DNA from 4 places in the Enterobacter cloacae complex sp. 394F7 genome. Region 1 is predicted to be linked to each of the others. Evidence: predicted binding sites of a transcription regulator. Region 1 holds the regulator's gene; each other region holds the start of a gene.
The links. Region 1 encodes PurR, which represses purine synthesis genes. Its sites were predicted from a motif close to CANGCAAACGTTTGCNTG; they were not measured.
Positions count from the first base shown of each region.

Region 2: a site for PurR is predicted at 1,964-1,981, ahead of pyrD (quinone-dependent dihydroorotate dehydrogenase). Genes of this name have one in related genera too.
Region 3: a site for PurR is predicted at 2,313-2,330, ahead of tusA (sulfurtransferase TusA). Genes of this name have one in related genera too.
Region 4: a site for PurR is predicted at 1,633-1,650, ahead of pyrC (dihydroorotase). Genes of this name have one in related genera too.

Region 1 is NZ_JBXWCS010000004.1:158,052-165,629, forward strand. Features, by position in the region: gene mdtK (MdtK family multidrug efflux MATE transporter) at 1-616, opposite strand, end outside; gene AC2FAK_RS07730 (riboflavin synthase) at 843-1,484, shown strand; gene cfa (cyclopropane fatty acyl phospholipid synthase) at 1,517-2,665, opposite strand; gene punC (purine nucleoside transporter PunC) at 2,963-4,162, opposite strand; gene punR (DNA-binding transcriptional activator PunR) at 4,278-5,189, shown strand; gene purR (HTH-type transcriptional repressor PurR) at 5,206-6,231, opposite strand; gene cydH (cytochrome bd-I oxidase subunit CydH) at 6,529-6,618, shown strand; gene AC2FAK_RS07760 (MFS transporter) at 6,782-7,578, shown strand, end outside.
Region 2 is NZ_JBXWCS010000008.1:61,100-68,677, reverse strand. Features, by position in the region: gene AC2FAK_RS13180 (YcbX family protein) at 1-153, shown strand, start outside; gene zapC (cell division protein ZapC) at 150-692, opposite strand; gene pyrD (quinone-dependent dihydroorotate dehydrogenase) at 858-1,868, opposite strand; gene ssuE (NADPH-dependent FMN reductase) at 2,118-2,693, shown strand; gene AC2FAK_RS13160 (sulfonate ABC transporter substrate-binding protein) at 2,686-3,648, shown strand; gene ssuD (FMNH2-dependent alkanesulfonate monooxygenase) at 3,645-4,790, shown strand; gene ssuC (aliphatic sulfonate ABC transporter permease SsuC) at 4,800-5,591, shown strand; gene ssuB (aliphatic sulfonates ABC transporter ATP-binding protein) at 5,588-6,358, shown strand; gene pepN (aminopeptidase N) at 6,410-7,578, opposite strand, start outside.
Region 3 is NZ_JBXWCS010000013.1:97,265-104,842, forward strand. Features, by position in the region: gene AC2FAK_RS18360 (TRAP transporter substrate-binding protein) at 1-187, shown strand, start outside; gene AC2FAK_RS18365 (TRAP transporter small permease) at 199-708, shown strand; gene AC2FAK_RS18370 (TRAP transporter large permease) at 719-2,005, shown strand; gene tusA (sulfurtransferase TusA) at 2,011-2,253, opposite strand; gene AC2FAK_RS18380 (7-cyano-7-deazaguanine/7-aminomethyl-7-deazaguanine transporter) at 2,421-3,086, shown strand; gene AC2FAK_RS18385 (DcrB family lipoprotein) at 3,159-3,716, shown strand; partial or broken gene AC2FAK_RS18390 (MFS transporter) at 3,721-4,973, opposite strand; gene AC2FAK_RS18395 (AI-2E family transporter) at 5,083-6,132, shown strand; gene AC2FAK_RS18400 (beta-ketoacyl synthase chain length factor) at 6,283-7,005, shown strand; gene AC2FAK_RS18405 (lysophospholipid acyltransferase family protein) at 7,002-7,578, shown strand, end outside.
Region 4 is NZ_JBXWCS010000008.1:180,242-187,819, reverse strand. Features, by position in the region: gene mdtH (multidrug efflux MFS transporter MdtH) at 1-905, shown strand, start outside; gene AC2FAK_RS13800 (lipoprotein) at 1,027-1,587, shown strand; gene pyrC (dihydroorotase) at 1,714-2,760, shown strand; gene dinI (DNA damage-inducible protein I) at 2,835-3,080, shown strand; gene bssS (biofilm formation regulator BssS) at 3,353-3,607, shown strand; gene solA (N-methyl-L-tryptophan oxidase) at 3,724-4,842, shown strand; gene AC2FAK_RS13775 (YceO family protein) at 4,899-5,012, shown strand; gene AC2FAK_RS13770 (cytochrome b) at 5,231-5,797, shown strand; gene AC2FAK_RS13765 (YceI family protein) at 5,799-6,377, shown strand; gene trhO (oxygen-dependent tRNA uridine(34) hydroxylase TrhO) at 6,419-7,468, opposite strand.

The sequences.
Region 1 (7,578 bases):
AGAACATCACCCAGTACACCGCCGCTGTTGCCACGCCGCAGCCTACGCCGCCAAGCTCCGGCATACCAAAATGGCCGTAAATAAAGATATAGTTCACCGGAATGTTGACCAGTAAACCGATAAAGCCCATGACCATCCCCGGCTTGGTTTTTGCCAGGCCTTCGCACTGGTTACGCGCCACCTGGAAGAAGAGATAACCCGGTACACCCCAGAGCAGGGCGCGCAGATACCCCACGGCTTTGTCTGCCAGAGCCGGGTCGATATTATGCATGGCGCGAATGATATGCCCGGCGTTCCAGAGCACGATCATAATCAGTACGGAGACAAATCCAGCCAGCCAAAAGCCCTGGCGCACCTGATGGGCGATACGTTCACGTCGGCCGGAACCATTCAGCTGGGCGATAACCGGCGTGAGTGCCAGCAGCAGGCCGTGACCGAAGAGAATGGCCGGAAGCCAGATAGAGGTTCCGATTGCCACGGCGGCCATATCGGTGGCGCTGTAGCCACCGGCCATCACCGTATCCACAAATCCCATTGCGGTCTGGGCCACCTGCGCGATGATCACCGGGATAGCCAGTGCCAATAACTGCCGCGCTTCATTCATGTACTTCTGCACGTGAACACCTTTATTTTGTAGTTATATGAGAGACTAAAAAAGCCGCCGTAACTGGCAGCAAGAAGAAAAAGCAGAGGGGGTGCCAGCTATTGTAGCGGGCTTTAGCTATTAATCTAGTGAAAAAATCGCCAGAAAATGCGCTGCTCTGGCAACCTGTATTTCCAACTGTTATTGTGGTGGGATTAAACGGTGTCACCACCGTCCGGAAAATACAGGAGTTGTAAGCATGTTTACTGGTATTGTGCAGGGCACCGCTAAAGTGGTGTCCATTGATGAAAAACCTAATTTCCGTACCCACGTCGTTGAGCTGCCAGAATATATGCTGGATGGCATCGAAACCGGTGCCTCGGTTGCGCATAACGGCTGCTGCCTGACGGTGACCGAAATTCATGGCAACCAGATTAGCTTTGATTTAATGAAAGAAACGCTGCGTATCACCAACCTGGGCGAACTGGTGGTGGGCGATACCGTAAACGTAGAGCGTGCGGCGAAGTTCAGCGATGAAATTGGCGGCCACCTGATGTCGGGCCATATCATGACCACCGCCGAAGTGGCGAAAATTGTCACCTCTGAAAATAACCGTCAAATCTGGTTTAAAGTGCAGGATCCGTCATTAATGAAATACATCCTGTATAAAGGATTTATTGGTATTGATGGGATTAGCCTGACGGTCGGAGAAGTGACGCCGACGCGTTTTTGCGTGCATTTAATTCCGGAAACGCTACAGCGTACGACGCTGGGGGCGAAAAAACTGGGGCAGCGTGTGAATATCGAAATCGATCCGCAAACCCAGGCGGTGGTGGATACCGTCGAGCGTGTGCTGGCGGCGAAAGAGGCGGCCATAATAAAGGCCACCGAAGAAGAATAAAAAAAATAACCCCGGATATCCGGGGTTATTTTTTAGCGCGGCACACGTAAGCCATGTTCAATCCCGCGACTGAAGACCACCTGCCAGAGCTGAATATCACGCGCGCGGAACGCACCTGCGCAGGCATTCAGATAATAGCTGAACATCCGTTTAAATCGTTCAGAATAGTTGTCTGCAATCTCAGGCCACGCTTGCTGGAAACGTTCATGCCACGCCATAAGCGTGGTGTCGTAATCCGCGCCAAAGTTATGCCAGTCTTCCATAATGAAGTGGCTTTCGCTGGCGTTGGCAATCTGGCGAACGGAAGGCAAACAGCCATTCGGAAAGATGTATTTATTGATCCACGGGTCAACGTTATTGTCCGTGCGCTTAGAGCCTATGGTGTGCAGCAGGAAAATGCCGTCGGGTTTTAAATTACGATCCACCACCTCAAAATAGGTGTCGTAATTTTTCGGCCCCACGTGCTCAAACATGCCCACGGAAACAATGCGATCAAACTGCTCGTTGAGGTCGCGGTAATCCTGCAGACGGATATCAACGTCGAGACCCTGGCAGCGCTCCCGGGCCATTTTTTGCTGTTCGGCTGAAATGGTTACGCCGACCACGCTGACGCCGTAGTGCTTCGCCATAAAATACGCCAGACCGCCCCAGCCACAGCCGATATCCAGCACACGCATGCCGGGCTGCAGCTGCAGTTTCTCGCTAATCAGACGCAGTTTATCCTGCTGGGCTTCTTCGAGGGTTGTCGCCTTTTTCCAGTAGGCGCAGGAGTATTGCATGAAGGGATCCAGCATGCGGCTGAACAAATCGTTACCGAGGTCGTAGTGCTCTTTGCCCACGATCCACGCCCGCTTTTTGCTTTGCAGATTGAACAAACGGGCGGAGGCGACGCGCAACGTATCTTTTATATTGCGGGGGAGCTGGTTCTCCAGACCGGCGCGCAACACGCTGGCAAAGAAAATATCCAGCCGCTCGCAATCCCACCAGCCATCCATATAGCTTTCGCCCAGCCCTAACGATCCCTCGCGCAGCACGCGTTTAAAAAAATCGGGATGTTTGACCTGCGGATCGGAGGGTGAAGATCCGTTGATAGTGATGCCTGCACGACCTAACAGTTCACTGACGATCCGGGACCAGTTATCGTCCGGAACGCTGACTTCTTCTATACACGATGAACTCATAGCTTCTCCATCACCTTACTGTGATCAGAACCTTCAAACAGCGTAGACGCTTTTTATGGTTTGTGAGAAATCTCACGGTAAATACCGCGAGGCTAGTATCCGACGTAGAACAGAGGAAGGGAGATATCCCTTGCCGAAATGCCTTCCATGGTAAAACGGGAGCACTCCGGCTCCCGTTAACACTTAATATTTATCGTAATTAATCGAACCAAATTTAGTATAGGCCTAAAATTTGGTGATTCAACAGAAAATTGTTAGCTGGCTAATTAATTGCTTTAAGCATAATTCCCCGCGTAATCAGGCATGTGATGTTTCTCTCTGAACCTCTTCATTCTGCTCACGATGCGCTGATGACTGCATGCGATAGCCTAAGCCTGCCAGCGCAACGGTGACCAGCATCACGCTGGTGGTAGTTAACAGCGGGGTGGCAATCAGCGCTGACACCACCAGGCTTGCCAGGAAGCACAGGCCGAGCTGCAGGGTATTTTGCAGCGCCGCGGCGCGTCCTGTCGCCTGCGGGAAAGGACGTAACGCCTGTGCGACCACGATAGGATAAATGGCACCGTTAGCCACCGCCATCACGCAGAACGGAATCAAAATTTCCGCCAGACCGACGCCTGGAATAAACCCAACGGCCCAGGTCGCGCCCACGCTCAAGGCAAACAGCGCCAGCAGCCAGGGCAGCATCTGCTGGCCTTCCCATTTATGCAGCGCCGCACGGCAGCCGTATCCGCCCAGCAGGAAGGCGATGGTCTGCGGGACATAGCTCAGGCCAATGGCGGCCGGGCTGTACCCCATATCGTGCAGAATAAACGGCGAGCCGGTGAGCCAGGCGAAGAAGCTCGCCGAGCAGGCGGCATAGACCAGGACGTTACCACGATACGCTTTGGCGCTCAGCAGGGAGAGGAACGTGATCGGTTTGGCGTCAGCATGCACCTCTTTTTGATGCGCGGGCTTGAGGGCAAACGCTGGCAGCATCAGTACCAGGGTGATGGCAAACAGCGTGGCAAAAATGGCCTGCCAGTCAAAGTGCGCGAGGATCCAGCTGCCCAGCAGGGGAGCGAGGGCGGGTGACAGGCCAACCAGCGGCATAATGGTGGCGAAAATGCGGTTGGTACGGTTGGCCGGGTAGTAGTCGGTCACGAGAGCCTGCCAGGTTACCGCCGCGGCACAGACGCCGACGGCCTGAACAAAGCGCAGCACCAGCAGCCAGGTCGCATCGCGTACCCATAACATTCCCAGGCAGCCTGCGGCAAAAATGGCCAGGCCCAGTAACAGCACCGGTTTACGCCCGAAGCGATCGGAGAGCGGGCCCCAGAGCAGCTGTGCGATGGCAAAACCGGCGAGGAACAAACTCAGGCTGGCGCTGATGGCCGCGGCTGGCGTTTGCAGATCTTCCTGCATCGCCGCAAACGCGGGCAGGTACATATCGGTGGCCAAAAAGCCCAGCACGCTCAAACCGCCGAGCCAGACTAAAAATCCATTCCTGGGTTGCATTGTTTTATTCTCCTTGAGGAGGCAGGTAGACACTGGCGCAGAGTGTAGGGAGTGCAAAGCGGGTTGTGAAACGCTAATATTTGGCGGTTGCATTCAAATTTTTTGCAGGCAGAAAATGTGGTCAGATTATTCTCTTGAAGTGGTGGATGCTGTCGCGCGTAACGGCAGCTTTAGCGGTGCGGCACAGGAGTTGCACCGCGTCCCTTCGGCTATCAGCTACACGGTGCGGCAGCTTGAAGAGTGGCTGGCGGTTCCGCTGTTCGAACGGCGGCATCGCGATGTGGAATTAACGCCTGCTGGCGCGTGGTTTTTGAAAGAAGGGCGTTCTGTTATCAAAAAAATGCAGATCACTCGCGAACAGTGCCAGCAGATCGCCAACGGCTGGCGCGGACATCTTTCCATCGCCGTGGACAATATCGTTAAGCCGGAGCGTACCCGGCAGATGATCGTGGATTTCTATCGCCATTTTTCAGACGTTGAACTTCGTGTCTCGCAGGAGGTATTCAACGGGGTCTGGGACGCGCTGGCGGACGGCAGGGCAGAGATGGCGATTGGCGCAACCCAGGCGATCCCCGTCGGGGGGCGCTATGCGTTTCGCGATATGGGCATGTTGAGCTGGAAATGCGTCGTGGCACACGATCATCCGCTGGCTGCCCTGGAGGGACCGCTGAGTGACGACACGCTGCGCAACTGGCCGTCGCTGGTGCTGGAGGATACCTCGCGCTCGTTGCCAAAACGTATTACCTGGCTTCTTGATAACCAGCGGCGGGTGGTAGCGCCGGACTGGGAATCCTCCGCGACCTGCCTCAGCGCCGGGCTGTGCGTCGCGATGGTTCCCGTCCATTTCGCTAAGCCGAGAATCGATACCGGTGAATGGGTCGAGCTGACGCTGGAGAATCCGTTCCCGGATGCGGCCTGCTGCCTGACGTGGCAACAAAATGATGTGTCGCCCGCCATGGCATGGCTACTGGATTATCTGGGAGACAGCGAAACGCTTAACCGGGAATGGCTACGGGAGCCAGCTTAGCTGGCTCCACACGAGATTAACGACGGTAGTCGCGGAATGGACCATCCGCAACGGAACGGCGCTCGATAAGGCGCGGGTGAACTTCAATGGACTGCGACTCTTCACGTTTGTTGACGATCCTGTCCATCAGCATATTGAAGGCCGTTTCACCGAGGGAGTCCTTCGGCTGGTGGATGGTGGTCAGCGCAGGCGTGAAGAAGCGCGCGTTGCGCACGTTGTCATAGCCGATCACGGAAATATCCTGCGGCACGCGCAGGCCCAGCTCATCGGCTGCACACAGGGCCCCCATCGCCATGATGTCCCCGCCGCAGAACACCGCCGTTGGACGATGCGGCTGAGAAACGATCTGCTGCATGGCGCGGTAGCCAGACTCCGGCTCAAAGTCGCCCTGCACGATCCAGTTTTCCGGCACGGTGATCAGCGCTTCTTCCATCGCCTTCATAAACCCGGCCAGACGGCCAGCACCGGTGTTGCGCTCAAGCGGCCCCGGGATCACGCCTATTTCACGGTGACCGCGTTCAATCAGATAGCGACCCGCCATATAACCGCCTTCGAAGGCGTTATCGATGACGGAGTCGGTAAAGTCGGCGCGCGCTTCGCCCCAGTCCATCACCACCATTGGGATATGACGATACTCTTCCAGCATGGAAAGGACAGATTCCGGGTATTCGGAACACATCACCAGAAGGCCATCCACGCGTTTTTGCGCCATCATCGACAGATAGGCGCGCTGTTTTTCAATATTGTTCCACGCGTTGCCGAGGATAAGGGTATAGCCTTTCTGGAAGCAGTTTTTCTCAACCGCTTCGATGATTTCGGCAAAATAGGCCGCTTCACTGCTGGTCGCCAGCAAACCAATGGATTTGGTGTGATTAACTTTAAGGCTACGCGCAACGGCACTCGGCGAGTAGTGCAGCTCTTTGATTGCCGCCCAGACGGCGTTGCGCGTCTCTTCCGCCACGAAGCGGGTTTTGTTAATTACATGTGATACGGTTGTAGTGGAAACGTTTGCGCGTTTTGCTACGTCTTTAATTGTTGCCATTAAATGTCACTCCAGACCATATCCTAAACTCCTGAAAACCTTGAAGGTAAACGTTTGCCTTCTCTCACCCTTATCACGCAATTTTGAATTGCGGCACGCCAGGAAAACGACACGGGACGTCAGGAGGGGGTCAATGGCCGGTACGCTAATAAATTTAGCGTGGAATTTTGTCCTATCTTGATGAAAAGGGGAAGAGCTAAAGTGGTTATCCGTTTAAATCCTGGAAGATTTTTGACGTAAATTGTGTAAAAATGAGCAAGCTCACTTTTCGTGGGGGGATTAAAAGGAGAAAAATTGATGAGTTCCGATCTGAAGTTTTCGCTGTTCACCACCGTTATTGTGCTGGCGCTGATTGTTGCTGCAGGTCTGACGGCTGCACTGCACTGATTTACGCGGAGGGGGCGTTCGCTCTCTCCCGCTCGTCCTGATTGTTACATCTCCGGCAAAAATCTTTTGCCAATTTGTTAACTTCTCATTTTTTGTGATTGATGTCATGCTTTCGGCTTCTTTGTTCTGTGTCACCACATGACACGGCATCCGGAGTTGACGCATGAAAATCAATTTTCCCCTGCTGGCCCTGGCGATTGGCGCTTTTGGGATTGGCACCACTGAATTTTCCCCTATGGGACTCTTACCGGTTATCGCCCGCGGTGTGGACGTCTCTATCCCTGCAGCCGGGATGTTAATCAGCGCCTATGCCATTGGTGTGATGGTAGGGGCACCGCTGATGACGCTGTTGCTTTCCCACCGAGCGCGCCGCAATGCGCTGATTTTCCTGATGGCTATCTTTACCCTTGGCAACGTGCTCTCCGCCATTTCGCCGGATTACACCACGCTGATGCTGTCACGCATTCTGACAAGCCTTAACCACGGCGCTTTCTTTGGGCTGGGGTCGGTGGTGGCGGCAAGCGTGGTGCCCAAACACAAGCAGGCGAGTGCCGTGGCAACCATGTTTATGGGCCTGACCATCGCCAACATTGGCGGCGTTCCTGCGGCCACCTGGCTGGGTGAGGTCATTGGCTGGCGTATGTCGTTCCTCGCAACCGCCGTACTGGGCGTTGTCGCGATGGTGGCGTTGTTCTTCTCTCTGCCGAAAGGCAGCGCTGGTGAGCGTCCTGAGGTACGTAAAGAGCTGTCGGTACTGATGCGTCCGCAGGTGCTCTCGGCGCTGCTCACCACCGTGCTGGGTGCCGGGGCGATGTTTACCCTTTACACCTATATTTCGCCGGTGCTGCATGACATCACTCACGCGACGCCGATCTTTATCACCGCGATGCTGGTGCTGATTGGCGTGGGCTTCTCGATTGGTAACTATCTGGGCGGGAAATTTGCTGACCGCTCCGTGAG
Region 2 (7,578 bases), on a different contig from region 1:
CCGTATTCCTGTCGGGCGGGTATCTGTGGTTGCTGTCGAATCAAGCTGGTCGGGGGCGATGTCAGTGCGCTGAAGAAATCCGCAATCGGTGATGACGGGACGATCCTGTGCTGTAGCTGTATTCCAAAAACGTCGATACAGCTGGAAGCTTAAACCGCCTGTTCCAGGCTGAACGAATCCACGCGCAGCTGCGGTTTCAGCCTGTCATTCATGACCTTAATGGCATCCCCGAGTTGCATCGTCCGCCCGGCAATGGTCACGCCGGGCTGAGCCAGCAGACAAAGCGCGGCATTTTCGCCAGGTTCCACCACCAGTAAACTCACCTCTTCTGCGGTATCGCTCAGATTGACGCTGGCCGCATCGCCCGTGGACGGCGTCCAGTTCATATCATGCGGCAGAAAATGCCAGCTTTTCGGCATTTGCGGTTTCAGAAAACGAATCGCCACCAGCGCGTTTAATATCAGTTCGGCACGCTGTTCTTTTGAGAGCAGCAGGTCACGGCATTTCTCTTCAAAGGAGAAATAAAGCGCAGCATCGTCTACACAAAAGCCAGACGGGGAGAAAGCGTCCGGGGTTAACATTCGACGCGCAAAACGAGAACGGAACAACATGCCATTGGCTAAATCGAGCATCATTCGGTCATGCTCTTCACAAAAATACCAGCGCCAGTTATCGTCAGGTTTAATTCGCATGTGTCTCTCCCGTACCCAAACGTCCTGTACTAAAAATGTCCCATTCGCCGCTTCGTTTATAACACCATTAATAAAAGACTATAATGTCTAAATAAGCAACAGTGACGGAATATAAAACAACCAGGGCTGGAAATAAAGCCCTGGTTGTCTAATTAAGAGAAAAGATTAGATATGAGTAACGATTTCTTTTATGAGCGGCGGGCCTTTAAAAATAAAGCCGGAATAGATTTGCACCAGTGAGGCGCCCGCAGCCATCTTCTCGCGCGCAGCAATCACCGAATCGATACCACCGACACCGATTATTGGCAGACGACCTTTTAATTCGGCGGAGAGCGCACGAATAATTTCCGTACTTTTTAATTGTACCGGACGTCCACTTAACCCACCCGCTTCGTCACAGTTTTTCATTCCCTGGACGAGGGAGCGATCGAGCGTCGTATTGGTCGCAATCACACCATCAATATTATGGCGAACTAAGCTGTCGGCAACCTGGATCAATTCTTCAGCAGAAAGATCCGGTGCGATCTTAACCGCCACCGGAACATATTTATGATGGATCGCCTGCAGCTCATTTTGTTTATTTTTAATGGCGCTGAGAAGATCGTCCAGCGCTTCACCATATTGCAGAGAACGTAGCCCCGGGGTATTCGGCGATGAAATATTCACGGCGATATAACCGGCATAGGCGTAGACTTTTTCCATACAAATCAGGTAGTCATCTTTACCCTGTTCAACCGGCGTGTCTTTATTTTTGCCAATATTGATGCCTAATACACCATCAAAATGGGCTTTTTTAACGTTTTCTACGAGATGATCCACGCCGAGGTTATTAAAGCCCATGCGGTTGATCAGCCCCTCGGCTTCGACCAGGCGGAACAAACGCGGCTTATCATTACCCGGCTGTGGACGCGGCGTTACGGTACCGATTTCGATGGAACCAAAGCCCATCGCGCCCAGGGCATCAATGCACTCGCCATTTTTATCCAGACCTGCCGCCAGACCCAGCGGGTTTTTAAAGGTCAGACCCATGCACTGCACAGGTTTTTCCGGCACGTTCTGACGCACCAGCGCGGCCAGCGGCGTTCCCGTAATACGGCGTAATTGCTGGAATGTAAATTCATGAGCGCGCTCAGGGTCGAGCTGGAAAAGGGCTTTACGAACGAAGGGGTAGTACATGAACTCTCCTGGATTCCCGGTGTGCAAACCGGGAGGGGATTATGTGCGATCCTGCCCGGAAAGGGAATTGACCTGCGGCAAAAAAATCAGCGTAAAACGCAAACGTTTACTTCCCCGTACACTTCTTATGCGCTTTTTCGCATTTTAATTGCGGATAAATCATTTAGTGGAATAACCACGCAGTGTCACACTCCTGAAAATTGTTATGAATGTTAGATAAAAGCAAACAATTAGTTATAAGGAGCACACATGCGCGTCATCACCCTGGCCGGAAGTCCACGTTTCCCTTCTCGTTCCAGCGCCCTGCTGGAATATGCCCGCGAAAGGCTTAATGCTCTGGATGTGGAAGTGTGCCACTGGAATCTGCACAACTTTGAACCTGAGGATCTGCTCTACGCGCGCTTTGACAGTCCGGCATTGAAAACCCTGATTGAACAGCTAAAAAGTGCTGACGGGCTTATCGTCGCGACCCCGATTTATAAAGCCTCATTTTCCGGCGCACTGAAAACCTTGCTCGATCTGCTGCCTGAACGTGCACTCGATGGAAAAGTGGTGTTGCCGCTGGCTACGGGCGGTACGGTTGCGCATTTACTGGCCGTGGATTACGCCCTGAAGCCGGTACTGAACGCGTTGAAGGCGCAGGAGATCCTGCACGGCGTTTTTGCCGATGACTCGCAGGTTATCGATTACCAGCACAAACCGCATTTCACCCCGAATCTGCAAACCCGGCTCGACACTGCGCTGGAGACATTCTGGCATGCCCTGCACCGTCGCGATATTCAGGTACCTGCGTTTGGACAGCCACAAGGAGTCGCACATGTTTAAAACACTTACCCGTATCAGCCTGGCTGGTCTGCTCACACTCTCGTCCCTGACCCATGCAGCAGAGACGGCACCTGACAGTTTGCGCATTGGTTACCAGAAAGGCAGCGTCAGTATGGTGCTGGCAAAAAGCCACCAGCTTCTGGAAAAACGCTTCCCACAGACCAAATTCTCCTGGGTGGAATTTCCTGCCGGGCCACAAATGCTGGAGGCGCTGAACGTTGGAAGCATTGATTTAGGCAGTACTGGCGATATTCCACCGATCTTTGCGCAGGCGGCCGGGGCCGATCTGGTCTACGTTGGCGTTGAGCCACCCAAGCCCAAAGCCGAGGTGATTCTGGTGCCGGAAAATAGCGCCATTAAAAATGTCGCCGAACTTAAAGGTCACAAAGTCGCATTCCAGAAAGGTTCCAGCTCGCACAACCTGCTACTCCGCGCCCTGCAGGAGGCCGGGCTAAAGTTCACCGATATTCAACCCGTCTATCTGACCCCTGCTGATGCCCGCGCCGCCTTCCAGCAAGGCAATGTCGACGCGTGGGCTATCTGGGATCCTTACTACTCCGCGGCATTACTTCAGGGCGGCGTACGGGTATTGAAAGATGGCACAACCCTGAAACAGACCGGTTCGTTCTACCTTGCAGCCCGTCCGTATGCAGAGAAAAACGGTGCCTTTGTTCAGGAGGTCCTGAATACCTTTACCGAGGCCGATACCCTGACGCAAAGCCAGCGCCCGGAGAGCATCACCCTGCTGGCGAAAACCATGGGCTTACCGGAGGCGGTGATCGCGAGCTACCTCAACCACCGTCCACCCACCACCATTATCCCGGTGGACGCGCATGTTGCAGCCCTGCAACAACAGACTGCCGACCTCTTTTATCAAAACCGCTTAGTACCAAAACAGGTGAACATTCGCGAACGCATCTGGCAACCCGCAGCCAAAGAAGGAGCCAAATCATGAGTCTGAATCTTTTCTGGTTTTTACCCACCCACGGTGATGGACACTATCTTGGTACCGAAGAGGGGTCGCGCCCGGTTGACCACGGCTATCTGCAGCAGATTGCGCAGGCGGCAGACCGAATCGGTTTCACCGGCGTGCTGATCCCCACCGGACGCTCGTGCGAAGACGCCTGGCTGGTCGCCGCGTCGATGATCCCGGTCACCCAGCGCCTGAAATTCCTTGTGGCATTACGTCCGAGCGTGGTTTCCCCGACCGTTGCCGCGCGTCAGGCGGCAACGCTCGACAGGCTCTCCAACGGACGCGCGCTGTTTAACCTGGTCACCGGCAGCGATCCGCAGGAACTGGCCGGTGACGGCGTGTTCCTCGATCATACGGAACGCTATGAGGCCTCCGCCGAGTTTACCCGCGTCTGGCGACGTCTGCTTGAGGGGGGAACGGTCACCTTCGATGGCAAGCATATTCATATTCGCGACGCGAAACTCTACTTTCCTCCGGTACAGCAGCCGCGTCCACCGCTCTACTTCGGTGGATCGTCGGATGTGGCACAGGATCTGGCGGCAGAACAGGTCGATCTCTATCTGACCTGGGGGGAGCCACCTGAACTGGTGAAAGAGAAAATTGCCCAGGTGCGGGCCAAAGCCGCCGCCCACGGCCGCAAGGTGCGCTTTGGTATTCGCCTGCACGTGATTGTGCGTGAAACCAACGAAGAGGCCTGGCAGGCCGCTGACCGGCTGATCTCGCATCTGGACGATGAGACCATCGCCAAAGCGCAGGCGGCGTTTGCGAAAACCGACTCCGTTGGACAGCACCGGATGGCTTCGTTACATAACGGCAAACGCGAGAATCTGGAGATCAGCCCCAATCTCTGGGCGGGTGTCGGCCTGGTACGCGGTGGTGCAGGTACTGCGCTGGTGGGTGACGGCCCGACCGTCGCGGCGCGTATCAACGAATATGCCGAGCTGGGTATCGACAGCTTTATCCTCTCGGGCTATCCGCATCTTGAGGAGGCATACAAAGTGGGAGAACTGCTGTTCCCGCATCTGGATGTCGCTATCCCGGACATTCCGCAGCCCCGCCAGCTGCAGCTTCAGGGCGAAGCCGTGGCCAACGAGTTTATTCCGCGAAAAGTCGCGCAAAGCTAAGGAGTGGCTATGTCTCTCACCTCACAAAAATGGCTGTTGCGCGCCGCCCCATGGTTTTTACCTGTCGGCATTGTCCTTATCTGGCAACTGGCCTCCTCCACCGGCTGGCTGTCGAGCCGTATCCTGCCCTCTCCGGAGGGCGTGATCGAAGCCTTCTGGTCGCTGAGTGCCAGCGGCGAGCTGTGGCAGCACCTGGCCATTAGCTCCTGGCGCGCGGTGATTGGGTTTTCCATCGGCGGGAGCATCGGCCTGACGCTGGGGTTGATCAGCGGCCTGTCCCGCTGGGGGGAACGGTTGCTGGATACCTCCATTCAGATGCTGCGCAACGTACCGCATCTGGCGCTGATCCCCCTGGTCATTCTGTGGTTTGGTATTGATGAGAGCGCCAAAATTTTCCTCGTGGCGCTGGGCACGCTGTTCCCGATTTACATCAATACCTGGCATGGGATCCGCAATATCGATCGCGGGCTGGTTGAGATGGCACGCAGCTACGGATTATCAGGATTTGCCCTGTTTATCCACGTGCTGCTGCCGGGCGCCCTGCCCTCCATTATGGTTGGCGTTCGCTTTGCGCTCGGCCTGATGTGGCTGACGCTGATCGTCGCGGAGACCATTTCAGCCAACTCCGGCATTGGCTATCTGGCAATGAACGCCCGCGAATTCCTGCAAACGGACGTGGTGGTGGTCGCCATTATCCTTTATGCCCTGCTGGGCAAACTTGCTGACGTCAGTGCCCAGTGGCTGGAACGCAGCTGGCTGCGCTGGAACCCGGCCTATTTCTCTCAGGAGGCGAAAGCATGAATACCGCCCGACTCACTCAGGGGACACCGCTGTTACTTAACGGCGTCACGAAACGCTACGGCGACAAAACCATTCTTAACGCCCTGGATCTGCATATCCCCGCCGGACAATTTGTGGCCGTTGTCGGCCGCAGCGGCGGCGGCAAGAGTACGCTGCTGCGCCTGTTAGCCGGACTGGAAGCGCCGAATGGAGGGGAGATTCTGGCAGGGACAACGCCGCTGGCCAATATTCAGGATGATACTCGCATGATGTTTCAGGATGCGCGCCTGCTGCCCTGGAAAACGGTGATGGATAACGTCGGGCTGGGGCTGAAAGGTCACTGGCGGGAGGAGGCGCGTCAGGCACTGGCCGCCGTCGGGCTGGAGGATCGCGCCGGTGACTGGCCTGCGGCCCTCTCAGGCGGGCAAAAACAGCGCGTAGCGCTGGCGCGGGCGTTGATACATCGTCCAGGCCTGCTGCTGCTCGATGAGCCGCTCGGGGCACTTGATGCCCTGACGCGGATTGAAATGCAGGATTTAATTGCCTCGCTCTGGCAGGAGCACGGTTTTACGGTCCTGCTGGTGACGCACGACGTGAGCGAAGCCGTCGCCATGGCCGACCGGGTGCTGTTAATAGAAGAGGGAAAAATTGGTCTGGATCTGACGGTAGATATTCCACGCCCTCGCCGTGTGGGATCGGCCAGACTGGCAGAGCTGGAAGCGGAGGTGCTGGAGCGAGTGATGAGGCGCGGTGTGAATGAGCGCGCGTTGATTAAAGCTAATGCCTGATGCCCTCACCCCGGCCCTCTCCCACAGGGAGAGGGAGGGTTAAGCTTTCTATCAGGCCAGCGCCTTCGAAATCTTCTCGTACAGATCGCCAGAGAGATTTTCCAGCCCTTTAAGCTGCTCAAGCGCGGCACGCATCTTCGCCTGGCGCTGCGTATCGTAGCGTTTCAGGCGGATCAGCGGCTCAATCAGACGTGATGCCACCTGCGGGTTGCGGCTGTTCAGCTCGGTCAGCATTTCCACCATGAACTGATAACCGCTGCCGTCTTCCGCGTGGAACGCAGCCGGGTTGCTGCTGGCAAACGCGCCAATCAGGGAGCGGACGCGGTTCGGGTTGCTCATGGTAAAGGAGCGATGCTTCAGCAGGCTGCGCACGTTGCTGAGCGCATCGGCTGCCGGACTGGTCGCCTGCAGAATGAACCACTTGTCCATAACCAGGCCATCCTGGTGCCACTTGTCGTCATACTCTTGCATCAGCGCATCACGGCACGGTAACTCGGCTGCCACGCTTGCCGCCAGGGCTGCGAGCGCGTCGGTCATATTATCCGCTTCGTGATACTGCTTACTCACCAGCGTGTTCGCCAGGTCTGTTTCACCAAAGGCCAGGTAGCGCAGACAGGTATTGCGCAGGGAACGTTTACCAATATCGCCATGTTCCACGCGGTACGCATCCAGCTTGTTGGCGTTGTAGATCGCCAGGAACTCATCCGCCAGTTCGGCCGCCAGCGTGCGGGTCAGCGCTTCACGCACAGCCACGATGGCAATAGGATCGATGGTCTCGAACAGCTCGGCGATTTCGGTCGCGGACGGCAACGTCAGGATTTCAGCCGCGAGGGCCGGATCAATCTGTTCATCCAGCAGAACCGCACGGAACGCGTCGGCCACGTGAACCGGCAGCGACAGCGGCTGGCCCTGCTGATGACGATTAACGTTCAGCTTGATGTATGTCGCGAGCAGGCTTTGAGCGGCATCCCAGCGGGAGAAATCGTTGCGCGCGTGACGCATCAGGAACGTCAGCTGCTGATCGCTCCACTTATACTCCAGCTTCACTGGAGCAGAGAATTCACACAGCAGCGCAGGCACCGGCTGGAAATAGACGTTATCGAAGATAAAGGTCTGCTCTGCCTGGGTCACGTTCAGCACGTGGTGTACCGGGTGGCCACCCTTCTGCAGCGGGATCACTTTGCCTTCGTTATCATACAGTTCAATGCTGAACGGGATGT
Region 3 (7,578 bases), on a different contig from region 1:
AGCGCAGTTCGAACAGCGCAAGCTGTGGCAGGCCTATAACGCCGAGGCGCTGGCGAAGATGAAAGCCGGTGGCGTGCAGTTCCACGAGATCGACAAATCGGTATTTATCAAAGCCACAGAGCCGGTGCGCGCGCAGTATGGCGAAAAGCATCAGGACCTGATGAAAGCCATTGCTGACGTTCAGTAAACGGAGAACGTATGTCCGAACTCTACCTGAAGTGGATGGACCGGCTGTATCTGCTCGCCATGGGCGTAGCGGGATGCGCGCTGCTGGTCATGACGGTGGTGATCCCGATTGGCATCTTCTCGCGCTATGTGCTGAATCGCGGTGAATCCTGGCCGGAGCCGATTGCCATCATCTGCATGGTGACCTTTACGTTTATCGGCGCGGCGGTGAGCTACCGTGCCGGGTCACACATCGCGGTGAACATGCTGACCGACCGACTGCCAGACATGCTGAAAACAGCGTGTGCGCGCGTGGTGGATCTGCTGATGCTGCTGACCTCGCTGATTATGTTCTGGTACAGCTACTGGCTGTGTGTCGAGCTCTGGGAGCAGCCGGTCGCCGAGTTTCCGATCCTGACGTCAGGGGAGAGTTATCTGCCGCTGCCGATTGGTTCTGCGGTGCTGATCCTGTTTGTCATTGAACGTCTGCTGTTTGGCTCACAGGAAAACCGTCCTGTGGTGCTGATCGGCAACCACAGTTAAGGGGTGAACAATGGATGCATTCGTTTTGTTATTCACCCTCGCCATTTTGCTGGCGCTGGGTATGCCGGTGGCGTTTGCCGTCGGCTTAAGCGCCGTCGCGGGCGCGTTGTGGATCGAGTTACCGCTCGAAGCGCTGATGATCCAGATCACCAGCGGGGTTAACAAATTTACCCTGCTGGCGATCCCGTTTTTCATCCTGGCGGGGGCGATCATGGCGGAAGGCGGCATCGCCCGACGGCTGGTGAATTTCGCGTATGTCTTTGTTGGTTTTATTCGCGGCGGACTGTCGCTGGTGAATATCGTGGCCTCCACCTTTTTCGGCGCGATTTCCGGTTCATCGGTGGCGGATACGGCCTCCATCGGCAGCGTGATGATCCCTGAGATGGAGAGAAAGGGGTATCCCCGCGAGTATGCGGCGGCGGTCACCGCCAGCGGGTCGGTGCAGGCGATTTTAATCCCGCCCAGCCACAACTCGGTGATCTACTCGCTGGCCGCAGGCGGTACGGTCTCCATTGCCACGCTGTTTATCGCAGGCGTGCTGCCGGGGCTGCTGCTGGGACTGTGCCTGATGACGCTGTGTCTGTGCTTTGCCCATAAGCGCGGCTATCCAAAAGGCGAAAAAATCCCCTTCAAACAGGCACTGAAGATTTTGCTGGACGCTCTGTGGGGGCTGATGACGGTGGTAATTATCCTCGGCGGGATCATGTCCGGGATATTCACCGCCACCGAATCCGCGGCGGTCGCCTGTCTGTGGGCATTCTTTGTCACCATGTTTATCTATCGGGACTATACGTGGAGCGAACTGCCGAAGCTGATGTGCCGGACGGTGAAAACGGTCACTATCGTGATGATCTTGATTGGCTTTGCGGCGGCGTTTGGCGCGGTGATGACCTACATGCAGTTACCTGTGCGCATCACGGCGTTCTTCACCTCGCTCTCGGATAACAAGTACGTGATCCTGATGTACCTCAACATCATGCTGCTGCTGATTGGCACCCTGATGGATATGGCGCCGATCATTCTGATCCTGACGCCGGTGCTGTTGCCGGTGACCCAGTCGCTTGGGATCGACCCGGTCCATTTCGGGATGATCATGATGGTGAATCTGGGGATCGGGCTTATCACGCCGCCAGTGGGTTCGGTGCTGTTTGTGGCCAGTGCGGTAAGCAAGCAGAAAATCGAGCATGTGGTGCGCGCGATGCTACCGTTTTACGGCATGCTGCTGCTGGTGCTGGGAATGATAACGTACATCCCGGCGATTTCGCTGTGGCTGCCGGGATTGTTAGGCATGCAGTAAGGGGGTTACCCCTTGCGGATCAAATACCGGTACGGCAGCGCTTCGGTCTGCTGTGCCACCAGTTCATGCTCCATAAAGGTACAAAAACCGGGGATATCGCGGGTGGTTGCCGGATCGTCAGCGATGATCAGCAGCGTTTCGCCGGTTTGCATATTGCGCACGGTTTTGCGCACCATCATTACCGGCTCAGGGCAGCGGAGGCCCTGCGCATCAAGGGTGTGGTCTGGAGTGGAAAACAGATCGGTCATGGTGTTCTCGGTCAGATAAAAACGGCTGTAGTTTACGCCCCGTAGCCAGCAATGCAAACCAGGTTAACGGTTGCGTAAAAACTAACCATTGCAAAGTCCCGTCAAAGCAGTATCATGCTGCGGTTTTTATTGGGTTCCCTCACCCCAACGTATAAAAAGGTCACAATATGACGCCGTTTTCTGAATCGCAGCGCGTAAAAGCGTTGTTCTGGCTTTCGCTTTTTCATCTGCTGGTGATCACCTCCAGTAACTATCTGGTGCAGCTGCCGATAGCCATCTTTGGTTTCCATACCACCTGGGGCGCGTTCAGCTTCCCGTTTATTTTTCTCGCCACCGATCTGACCGTGCGTATTTTTGGCGCACCGCTGGCTCGCCGCATTATTTTTGCGGTCATGCTGCCGGCGCTGTTCGTGTCGTACGTTATTTCCTCCCTGTTTTACATGGGGAGCTGGCAGGGCTTTGAGGCGTTAACCCACTTCAACCTGTTTGTTGCCCGAATCGCTACTGCAAGCTTTATGGCCTATGCGCTGGGGCAGATCCTCGACGTGCACGTATTTAACCGCCTGCGTCAGAATCACCGCTGGTGGATGGCCCCCACCGCCTCGACGCTGTTCGGCAACGTCAGCGATACGCTGGCCTTCTTCTTCATTGCCTTCTGGCACAGCCCGGATGCGTTTATGGCCGAACACTGGATGGAAATTGCGCTGGTGGACTACTGCTTCAAGGTGCTTATCAGCATTGTCTTCTTCCTGCCGATGTACGGCGTGCTGCTGAATATGCTGCTGAAAAGACTGGCAGATAAATCTGAAATCACAGCATTGCAGGCTGGTTAAGGGTTCGATTTATCAGTTGTGATAAGATGGACAAATGAGCCGTTATGGCCGTTTATCGAAAGGAAGAAGTCAATGCGCAATCTGGTTAAATATGTCGGGATTGGCCTGCTGGTTGTCGGCCTTGCAGCCTGTGATAACAGCGACACGAAAACGCCTGCTCAGGGCGCGTCTGCAGAGAGCAACGCAACCGGTCAGCCGGTGAACCTGCTGGACGGTAAACTCAGCTTCTCTCTGCCAGCGGATATGACTGACCAGAGCGGCAAGCTGGGTACCCAGGCGAACAACATGCACGTCTATTCCGATGCAACCGGGCAGAAAGCGGTGATTGTGATTGTGGGCGACGATACCAGCGAAGACCTGGCCGTGCTGTCCAAACGTCTGGAAGATCAGCAGCGCAGCCGCGACCCGCAGCTGCAGGTGGTGACCAACAAGTCCATCGAACTGAAAGGCCACACGCTGCAGCAGCTGGACAGCATTATCTCTGCAAAAGGTCAGACGGCCTACTCTTCCGTGGTGCTGGGTAAGGTGGATAACAAACTGCTGACCCTGCAGATCACCCTGCCAGCGGAAGATCAGCAGAAAGCGCAGACTGCCGCTGAAAACATCATCAACACCATCGTGATTCAGTAACGCGTCAGGATGATGACGTGGCCTCCGGTGCCTGCACCGGGGGCCATTTTTTTAGCCGCCACGTGAGCATCAGGGCCATCACCACCAGACCCGCAGCCGCAAGATAGATTACCGGCACGCCTGCCCAGGCCATGACCAGCCCTGCCAGCGGCCCGGTAATGCCCAACGACATATCCATAAACACCGTGTAGGTTGCCAGCGCCGCCCCCTGATTCTGCGGCGGCACGGCTTTCACCGCCACCACGCCCAGCGCCGGGAAGACCAGCGAAAAACCGGCTCCGGCGAAGAACACGCCAATTTTTGCCATCCACGGCGCGGTCGCTATACCGGTCAGCAGCAGCCCGACAATCTCAACCGCAAAGCAGATCATCGCTACATTCAGCCCGCCCAGGCGGTTAATACCGTTCGGGAAGAGCAAACGGGCACCCACAAACGCACAGCTGAACAGGGTTAACGCAAAGGCCGCCCCGTCCCAGCCTTTGGCGTCATAAAACAGGGTGATAAAGGTGGCGATCACCCCAAAGCCGGTGGTTGCCAGCGCCAGTGCCATACCATACGGCCAGACGCGCCCCAGCACTGCCCGGAACGGCAGCGGTTTGCCTTTGCTGGCCTTCACTTTCGGACGCGGCAGGGCAAACAGGATCGCCACCAGCGCGACCACCATAATGGTGCCCGCCAGGCCGTACAGTCCGCCATACGCATAGCACATCACCCCAAGCGGGGCGCCAAGCGCCATTGCCCCGTAGGTGACAATGCCGTTCCAGGAGATGACCCGGCCAATGTGCGGTGCCCCGACCACGCCTACGCCCCACAGCGTCGAGCCGGTTCCTGCCAGGCTTTGCCCAATACCGAGGATCACCCGGCCCAGGCACAGCAGCACCAGGCTGACCAACGGCCAGTGGCTGGTCGTTGCCGCCAGCAGGTAACTCAGGCCACTGAGAAAACAGCCGCATAATCCTGTGATCACAATGCTCTTCGGCCCGAACAGATCCGCGTAGCGACCCGCATGCGGGCGGCTCAACAGCGTGGCGAAGTACTGCAGGCTAATCACCAGCCCCGCCCAGAATGCGCTAAACCCCATCACGTCATGAACGTAGCCCGGCAACACCGCCAGCGGCAGGCCAATCGTCAGATAACTGGCAAAGTTAAAAATCACAACGGAGACAATGCGCAGATTAAGGCGTAATCCGCTTAATGCCGGTTCGGCGGCGGGTTCGGGCATGAGGTTTTACCTGGATTTTTGCAACAGTGTTTCACTATTACCACGACGCCAGCAGAAAATCAGCAGCGACTTTCAGATTAACGGTGCCAGACGAAGCGAAACCCGCGCACTACACTTAACGGGCAATCACATTAAGGAACACGAATGACCCCTAACCCGCCCGACAAAGCAGGACTCCACATCCTGTTAAAACTCGCCTCTCTGGTGGTGATCCTCGCCGGTATCCATGCTGCCGCCGATATTATTGTCCAGCTTCTGCTGGCGCTCTTTTTTGCCATTGTGCTTAACCCGCTGGTGACCTGGTTTTTGCGCCGGGGTATCAGCCGCCCGGTGGCCATAACCATTGTGGTTATCGTGATGCTGATTGCACTCACCGCCCTTTTCGGCGTGCTGGCCGCCTCGCTGAGCGAATTCTCCACGATGCTGCCGCAATACAACAAAGAGCTGACGCGCAAGATCGTGGCGCTTCAGGAGATGATGCCGTTTCTGAACCTGCATATTTCGCCGGAACGGATGTTGCGCCGGATGGATTCCGAAAAAATCATGACCTACGCCACCACGCTGATGACCGGCCTGTCCGGCGCTATGGCCAGCATTTTGCTGTTGGTCATGACGGTGGTGTTTATGCTGTTCGAAGTGCGCCACGTGCCCTATAAGCTGCGTTTCGCGCTGAATAATCCGCAAATTCACATCGCCGGTTTACACCGCGCGTTAAAGGGCGTCTCCAAATATCTGGCCTTAAAAACCCTGTTAAGCGTCTGGACCGGCGTGATTGTCTGGCTGGGGCTGATGCTGATGGGCGTGCAGTTCGCGCTGATGTGGGGAGTGCTGGCGTTTTTGCTGAACTACGTGCCCAACATTGGCGCGGTACTCTCCGCCGTGCCGCCCATGATTCAGGCGTTTCTGTTTAATGGCTTCTATGAGTGCATGCTGGTGGGGGCGCTGTTCCTCGTGGTGCATATGGTGCTGGGGAATATTCTTGAACCACGGATGATGGGCCACCGGCTGGGCATGTCGACGCTGGTGGTGTTCTTATCCTTACTGATTTGGGGATGGCTGCTGGGCCCGGTTGGGATGCTGCTGTCGGTACCGCTCACCAGCGTCTGTAAAATCTGGATGGAGACCACCAAAGGCGGCAGCAAACTGGCGATACTGCTGGGGCCGGGCCGACCCAAGAGTCGGCTTCCCGGTTAATCGTCTGGGGTGAGACGGAACATGACGCTACGGGAAATTTTTAGGAGAAACGTTATTCGCAAGCCTGCGACAACACTGTACGATGTACGCTGTAACATCGCGCTTGCGAAGTAAAAATCACAGAAACAGGTTTATCGCGGACGCGCGTAGATGAAATTTACCCTCACCATTATCGACTGGCAGGCCAGAGCGCCAGGACTCAGCGATGCCGGCGCATGGCAGGCATGGTCGCGCCAGTCTGACGCCATCGATCCCGCCGCGCCGCTTGCAAAACTGACCGATCTGCCGATGATGACCGCCCGCCGCCTCAATTCGGGCAGTAAGCTGGCCGTGGATATTGGTCTTGCGATGCTGCGCAAACATCGTATCGATGCCGTGGTCTACAGCAGCCGCCATGGCGAGCTGGAACGCAACTACCGTATTCTGCAAGCGCTGGCGACGGAGCAACCCGTCTCCCCCACCGATTTTGCAATGTCTGTTCATAACGCCGCGGTCGGCAATCTTACCATCACCGCAGGTCAGCCGATTGTCTCATCCTCGGTCTCCGCCGGGATGGACACCTTCCAGCAAAGTTTGTGCGAAGTGTTGAGTCTGCTTCACGCGGGCTACTCCCGCGTTTTGCTGGTGGATTTTGACGGCGTCCTGCCCGCGTTTTATCACGCCGGGCTCCCGCCGCAGATGCCCGTCTGGCCTTACGCCCTTGCGCTGGTGATTGAAGCCGGGGACGCGCTCTGCTGTGAAACCCATCGCGAAAGCACAGGGGAAGAGCCCGCGCTGCCGCAAAGCCTTCAGTTCCTGCGACATTACCTGAGCGACGCGCGGCAATTTGCCCTGGCAGGCGAGCGTTTGCAGTGGCAGTGGGCGCGCCAATGAGCCGGATCCTCTCCCGCCTCGATCGGTTATGGCGCATGCTGATGACCGGGTTTTGCTTCGCCCTGTTTGGCCTTGGCGGGCTGCTGCTGTCGCTGGTCTGGTTTAACCTGCTGCTGATTTTTCAGCGCGATCGCACGGCACGCCGCCGACTGGCGCGACGCAGCATCTCCGCCAGTTTTCGGCTGTTCCTGGCGGTCGTTCGCGGAACCGGCGTGCTGGATTACCGCTTTAACAATCTGGACGTTCTGCGCGCCGAGCGCGGCTGCCTGGTGATAGCCAACCATCCTTCGCTGCTGGACTATGTGATCCTCGCCTCGGTGATGAACGAAACCGACTGTCTGGTGAAAAGCGCGTTGCTGCGTAACCCCTTTGTCAGCGGCGTGATCCGTGCAGCCGATTACCTGATCAACAGCGAAGCAGAAACGCTGCTTCGTGCCAGCCAGCAGCGTCTGGCGCAGGGCGACACCCTGCTGATTTTCCCGGAAGGCACCCGCACCCGCGTGGGCGAAGCCATTACCCTGCAGCGGGGAGCGGCGAATATTGCCGTGCGGTGCAACAGCTCTCTGCGCGTGG
Region 4 (7,578 bases), on a different contig from region 1:
TGTGGTTTTCCTGCTTCCTCTCCGGTATCGGTGGCACCCTGTTTGACCCGCCGCGCACCGCGCTGGTGGTTAAACTCATTCGTCCGCTGCACCGGGGACGCTTCTTCTCAATTTTGATGATGCAGGACAGTGCCGGGGCGGTAATTGGCGCCCTGCTGGGAAGCTGGCTGTTGCAGTACGACTTTCGTCTGGTCTGCGCGGCGGGTGCGCTGCTCTTTATTCTGTGTGCGCTCTTTAATGCCCTGTTTCTGCCGGCATGGAAACTGTCGACGGTCAAAGCCCCCGTACGCGAAGGTCTTGGCCGCGTGCTGCGAGACAAACGCTTTGTTACGTACGTGCTGACCCTGACGGGGTATTACATGCTGGCCGTTCAGGTCATGCTGATGCTGCCGATCATGGTAAACGACATTGCGGGCACCCCGGCCGCCGTAAAATGGATGTACGCCATAGAAGCCTGCCTCTCTCTGACCCTGCTCTACCCGATCGCCCGCTGGAGCGAACGGCGTTTTCGACTGGAGCATCGCCTGATGGCCGGGCTGTTATTGATGACGCTCAGCATGATGCCCATCGGGCTGGTGAACTCGCTCCAGCAGCTGTTTACGCTGATTTGCACCTTCTATATCGGCTCCATTATTGCCGAACCGGCTCGTGAAACGCTGAGCGCCTCGCTTGCCGACGCGCGCGCTCGCGGCAGCTATATGGGGTTCAGCCGCCTGGGGCTGGCCTTTGGCGGTGCATTGGGTTACGCCGGCGGCGGCTGGCTGTTCGATGCCGGAAAAGCCCTAAGCCAGCCGGAACTGCCCTGGGTCATGCTCGGCGTGGTCGGCTTTATGACGCTCCTTGCGCTGTGGTGGCAATTCAGCCAGAAGCGCAGCGCGAGCGGCATGCTCGAACCTGGGGCATAATATTCCCTGCGGCGGGGCCTCTCCCGCCGCCATTATCAGTTTTTTCTGCTGGTTTCCGCTATTTCACCCTGACATACTGGCGTAACAGGACAGTAGCGCCGATTTTTCGTTGAGGAACACTATGAAAAAAATTGTCATTGCCGCCGCATTCATTGTCAGCGGCCTGCTGGTAGGTTGTAACCAGCTTACGCAATACACCGTCAGTGAGCAGGAAATTAATCAGGCGCTGGAAAAACATAATAACTTTTCAAAAGACATTGGTGTGCCGGGGCTTGCCGATGCGCATATCGTCCTCAGCAACCTCACCAGCCAGATTGGGCGCGAAGAGCCGAATAAAGTCACTCTCGCCGGGGATGCCAATCTCGATATGACCTCTCTCTTCGGTAACCAGAAAGCCAACATTAAGCTGAAGCTCAAGGCGCTGCCGGTCTTTAACAAAGAGAAAGGGGCCATCTTCCTGCAGGAGATGGAAGTGGTAGACGCGGACGTCACGCCGGACAAGATGAAACCGGTGATGCAGACCCTGATGCCCTACCTGAACCAGTCCCTGCGCAACTACTTTAACCAGCAGCCGGCCTATGTCTTAAGTGAAGACAAGAGCAAGGGTGAGGCGCTGGCGAAAAAATATGCCAAAGGCATCGAGGTGAAACCGGGAGAGATCGTTATTCCATTCACCGATTAACCTGAAGGGGCGCAAAAGCGCCCTTTTTTTACGGAAAAGTGTGCAAACGAAAACGTTTCCGCTTATTATTTGTGTCCGGCAAAAACAGCCATCCTAATGACTGATTCCTGACAAGCCGGAGCTTCCATGACTGCACAACCCCAGGTTCTTAAAATCCGCCGCCCTGACGACTGGCATATCCATCTGCGTGATGGCGATATGCTGAAAACCGTCGTGCCGTATACCAGCGAAATTTATGGCCGCGCGATTGTCATGCCTAACCTGGTTCCACCAGTCACCACCGTTGACGCCGCTATGGCTTATCGCCAGCGAATTCTTGATGCCGTGCCGGCAGGACATGATTTCACTCCGCTGATGACCTGCTATCTGACCGACACCCTCGATCCGAATGAAGTGGAACGCGGCTTTAACGAAGGCGTGTTCACCGCGGCGAAACTCTACCCGGCTAACGCTACCACCAACTCCAGCCACGGTGTCACCAGTATTGACGCCATCATGCCGGTTCTGGAGCGCATGCAAAAACTGGGCATGCCGCTGCTGGTACATGGTGAAGTGACCCACGCCGACATTGATATCTTCGACCGTGAAGCCCGCTTTATCGAAACCGTAATGGAGCCGCTGCGCCAGCGTCTTCCTGCGCTTAAAGTGGTGTTTGAACACATCACCACCAAAGATGCCGCAGAGTATGTCCGCGATGGCAATGAACTGATTGCCGCCACCATCACGCCACAGCACCTGATGTTTAACCGCAACCACATGCTGGTTGGCGGCGTTCGTCCGCATCTCTATTGCCTGCCCATTCTGAAGCGTAACGTTCATCAGCAGGCGCTGCGTGAACTCGTTGCCAGCGGTTTCTCCCGCGCCTTCCTCGGCACGGACTCCGCGCCTCATGCACGCCACCGCAAAGAGGCCAGCTGCGGTTGCGCAGGCTGCTTTAATGCCCCTACCGCACTCGCCAGCTACGCCACCGTGTTTGAAGAGATGAATGCACTGCAGCATTTCGAAGCGTTCTGCTCGCTCAATGGACCACGCTTCTACGGGCTGCCGGTCAACGAAACGTTCATTGAACTGGAGCGTAAAGAGAGCCGCGTGGACGAGGCCATTCCGCTGACGGATGACACGCTCATCCCATTCCTTGCCGGAGAAACCGTCAACTGGACGGTAAAACGCTAAAAAAACAGTGCCCCTTGTTGTCAAACCCATAATATACCTGTATAAATAAACAGTATATTACACAGGGGGCATTTATGCGTATTGAAGTCACCATAGCCAAAACAACCGTTCTGCCTGCTGGCGCGCTTGATGCGCTGGCCGGTGAATTATCCCGCCGTATTAACAGTACTTTCCCTGACAACGCTGGTGCCGTAACGGTTCGTTATGCGGCGGCAAACAACCTCTCCGTCATTGGTGGCGCGAAAGAAGATAAAGACCGTATCAGCGAAATCCTGCAGGAAACCTGGGAAAGCGCCGACGACTGGTTCATCACAGATTAATCTTGCTCCCTCATTGTTCTTTTTTGCCGGGTCGCCCCGGCTTTTTTTCGTCTGAAATCCGGTTCGTTCAAATTAATTCGGCAACAAATTTAAAAATCGTGAACAAGGTGGTGTTTTATTGTTCGAACAATCCTAAAAAGCAGAAAAATGTGTTGCCAACTGTTTATTTTTCCCTTGCGAACCCTTATTACTTGTATACTGAAGATGCTTTCAGAAAAACATGCATTGAACCTCGGAGCCGTTGTCTTCTAACACGCATTAAGGGGGTTATAATGGAAAAGAATAGCGAAGTCATCCAGACCCATCCGCTTGTTGGCTGGGATATCAGTACCGTAGATAGCTACGATGCGCTGATGCTGCGTTTGCACTACCAGACCCCGAATCAACTCAACCGTGAAGAAGCGGAAGTTGGACAGACGCTGTGGCTTACAACAGACGTCGCCCGTCAGTTTATTTCTATTTTAGAGGCAGGTATTGCCAAAATAGAATCTGGCGACTATCAGGAAAATGAGTATAAACGGCACTAGGTTTATACCTATTCTTCGCTCAACAGGCACCCTCCGGGTGCCTTATTTATTTCTCCCTTGTGTCAGCCCGCATAGTTAATTACTCTGCTAACAAAGCGTGAGTTCGAGAGATGGATATGAGATACGACTTAATCATTATTGGTAGCGGATCCGTGGGGTCTGCCGCCGGTTATTACGCAACGCAAGCGGGTCTGAAGGTCCTGATGATCGATGCCCACCGTCCTCCCCATGCAGAGGGCAGCCATCATGGCGACACCCGGCTTATTCGCCACGCCTACGGTGAAGGCGAGCGCTATGTTCCGCTGGTGCTCCGCGCCCAGACGCTATGGGATGAACTGGCGAAGCTGACGGAAGAACGCATTTTCGAACGCACGGGCATCATCAACCTGGGCCCTGCTAGCTCTGATTTTCTGGCCAACGTTGAGCAGAGTGCGAAAGCGTTTAATCTTGATGTGGAGAAGCTGGACGCGGCAGGCATCATGGCCCGTTGGCCAGAGATTGCCGTCCCGGACGATTATATCGGCCTGTTTGAAGCCAACTCCGGTGTCTTACACAGTGAAACGGCCATCAAAACCTGGATCGATCTTGCGGAAAAAGCGGGCTGCGCTCAGCTCTTTAACTGCCCGGTGGAATCCCTCACTCATCACGCTGACGGCGTTACGGTCACCACTGCGGACGGAGAATATTCAGCGTCCCGTCTGCTGATTAGCGCAGGTACCTGGGTCACCCGTCTGCTGCCCGATCTGCCTGTTCAGCCGGTGCGCAAGGTCTTCTCCTGGTTCCAGTCGGATGGCCGTTACAGTGCACAGAATAAATTCCCGGCATTTACCGGGGAGTTACCGAACGGCGATCAGTTTTACGGCTTCCCGTCTGAGAAAGACGCGCTCAAAATCGGAAAACACAATGGCGGGCAGGCGATCTCCTCCCCTGAAGAGCGTAAACCGTTCGGCGCATACCCACAGGATGGCTCCGAAGCGTTTACCTTCCTGCGCAATATCCTGCCGGGCGTAGGCGGTTTACTGTATGGTGCTGCCTGCACCTACGACAACACGCCGGACGAAGACTTCATCATTGACACCCTGCCGGGGCATGACAACACGCTGCTTATCACTGGCCTCAGTGGTCATGGCTTCAAGTTCGCCTCCGTGCTGGGCGAAATCGCTGCGCAGTTTGCCCAGGGGATCGCACCGCAGTTTGATCTCACCCCCTTCTCACTTTCGCGTTTTAGCAGATAATCCGCCGCGGGTTTCGGACGTCCGGAACCCGTTTTCCAGACTGAAAACGGGACATTATGCGCAGGATCGTTGGCTTTCTTATCAATAACATTCGTGAGCATTTTATGCTCTATATTTTATTATGGGTGCTGCTGGCACTCATTGATATTATTTACATTGTATTTTACTGAAAAGTGAAGCTGACAATTACTGACATTACTTTAGGTTAGCTTAATCTTTTGCTTGCTGCTTATTCCGCCTTGGACGAAGCGATTGAATTACATTTGCGGATCATTTTCAAAACTGCTGAAATAAATAAAATAAAAATCTATATTCAATTATTTCAGTTGCAATATCATTTATTCCCGTTCATTTTTACTATTCTGTTTTTCTTCGAATGGTCATTCTGATGCAATTGCGTAACTCCTCTCAGCGCTACGGAATAATATCCATGTGTTTACACTGGATAGTTGCTCTTACCGTTTATGCAATGTTCGGACTGGGTCTGTGGATGGTGACGCTCAGTTATTACGATGGCTGGTATCACCAGGCACCAGAACTGCATAAAAGCATCGGCATCCTGCTGATGATGACGTTGGTTATTCGCGTGATCTGGCGTCACATTTCCCCGCCGCCCGCCGCGCCCAAAACCCACAGTAAATTAACGCGTGTCAGCGCGGTTGCCGCGCACGTTACGCTCTATATCCTGCTGTTCGCCATTCTGATTAGCGGGTATCTCATTTCCACTGCAGACGGCAAGCCGATTAACGTCTTTGGCCTGTTTGAGGTTCCGGCCACGCTCTCTGACGCAGGGGTTCAGGCCGACACCGCAGGCGTGGTGCATCTCTGGCTCGCGTGGAGCGTGGTGATCCTGTCTGTCCTGCACGGGCTTGCCGCCCTTAAACACCATTTCATCGATAAAGACGATACGTTAAAGCGCATGCTTGGCCGTTCGTCAGTTGACTCTGGAGCATAAAATGAAAAAACACCTGCTGGGTATCGCATTAGGTTCTCTGTTATTCACCACCGGTTCTGCCGTGGCGGCTGATTATAAAATTGATAAAGAAGGCCAGCATGCTTTCGTCAATTTCCGTATTCAGCACCTCGGTTATAGCTGGCTGTACGGTACCTTTAAAGATTTTGACGGCACATTCACCTTTGACGATAAAAATCCTGCCGCCGATAAGGTCAATGTGACCATTAATACGAATAGCGTCGACACCAACCATGCAGAGCGCGATAAACATTTGCGTAGTGCGGAATTCCTGAATGTATCAAAATTCCCACAGGCGACCTTTACGTCGACCGAGGTGAAGAAAGAAGGTGAGAAGCTGAATATTACCGGTAATCTCACGCTCAATGGCGTCACGAAACCGGTGACCCTGGAAGCCAAATTACTCGGCCAGGGTGACGATCCGTGGGGTGGCAAACGCGCAGGTTTTGAAGCCGCAGGGAAAATTCATCTGAAAGATTTTAATATCACCACGGATTTGGGTCCGGCGTCTCAGGACGTAGAACTGATTATTTCCGTTGAAGGTGTTCAGCAGAAGGCATAATAAACACGCCCGGCAGGGTTTGACGTTGCCGGGCGTCATTATCATTCCGGGTCAGGAATACCCAGTTTGGTATTCAGGCGACCACGGGATTTATTAAAAATCTTATTGCCGTTTTCACGTCCCGCACGACGGCGGCGCTGCTCCTCTTCCGGCAGCATGCTCTCTTCACTGCACAGTTCGCTACAGCAGCCGTTAAATTTCTCTGCGCACGCCGGGCACTGAATAAACAGCAGATGACAACCGTCATTTTTGCAGTTGGTGTGGGTATCGCACGGTGCGCCGCACTGGTGGCAATGGGCAATCACGTCTTCTGAAATACGCTCACCCATTCGCTCGTCAAAGACAAAGTTTTTACCGATAAAACGCACCGGTAACCCCTGCTCACGGGCACGGCGGGCATACTCGATGATACCGCCTTCGATATGCCAGACCTTATTAAATCCGTTATGTTTCATCCACGCGCTGGCTTTTTCGCAGCGAATACCGCCGGTGCAGTACATAACGATTTTCTTATCTTTATGTTCCTGCATCATCTCAACCGCTTTCGGCAGTTGCTCGCGGAAGGTGTCGGCCGGGATTTCCATTGCGTTCTCGAAATGGCCCACTTCATATTCGTAGTGGTTACGCATATCGATGAATACCGCGTCAGGGTCATCAAGCATCGCATTGACTTCCGCCGCCTTCAGGTATTCCCCCACGTCGGCCGGGTTGAAGGCCGGGTCGTCAATGCCGTCTGCCACGATGCGCTCACGCACTTTCATACGCAGCACCCAAAATGATTTACCGTCATCGTCCAGGGCGATGTTCAGGCGTAAGCCGTTCAGCGCCGGATCGAAGCCGTAAAGAAAATCGCGGAAGGCACTCACGTTGCTTTCCGGGATGCTGATCTGGGCGTTGATACCTTCACGCGCCAGATAGACGCGCCCAAAGACGTTCAACGCAGTGAAGGCTTTATAGAGCTCATCGCGGGTCGCTTGCGGATCGTTGATCGTGAAGTATTTATAGAATGAGATGGTGGTGCGCGGTTCGGTTTCAGCCAACATACGCGCCTTCAACATCTCATTCGATACGCGGTTGTGTAACACTGGCATGGTGTACAAGTCCTGCAATCGTTATTGAGAAAGGAAAATCGGTCGGCATCATATAGCAAACAATAACAATTTACATCCACACAATTTACGCTACATTTCTGTCAGCCTGA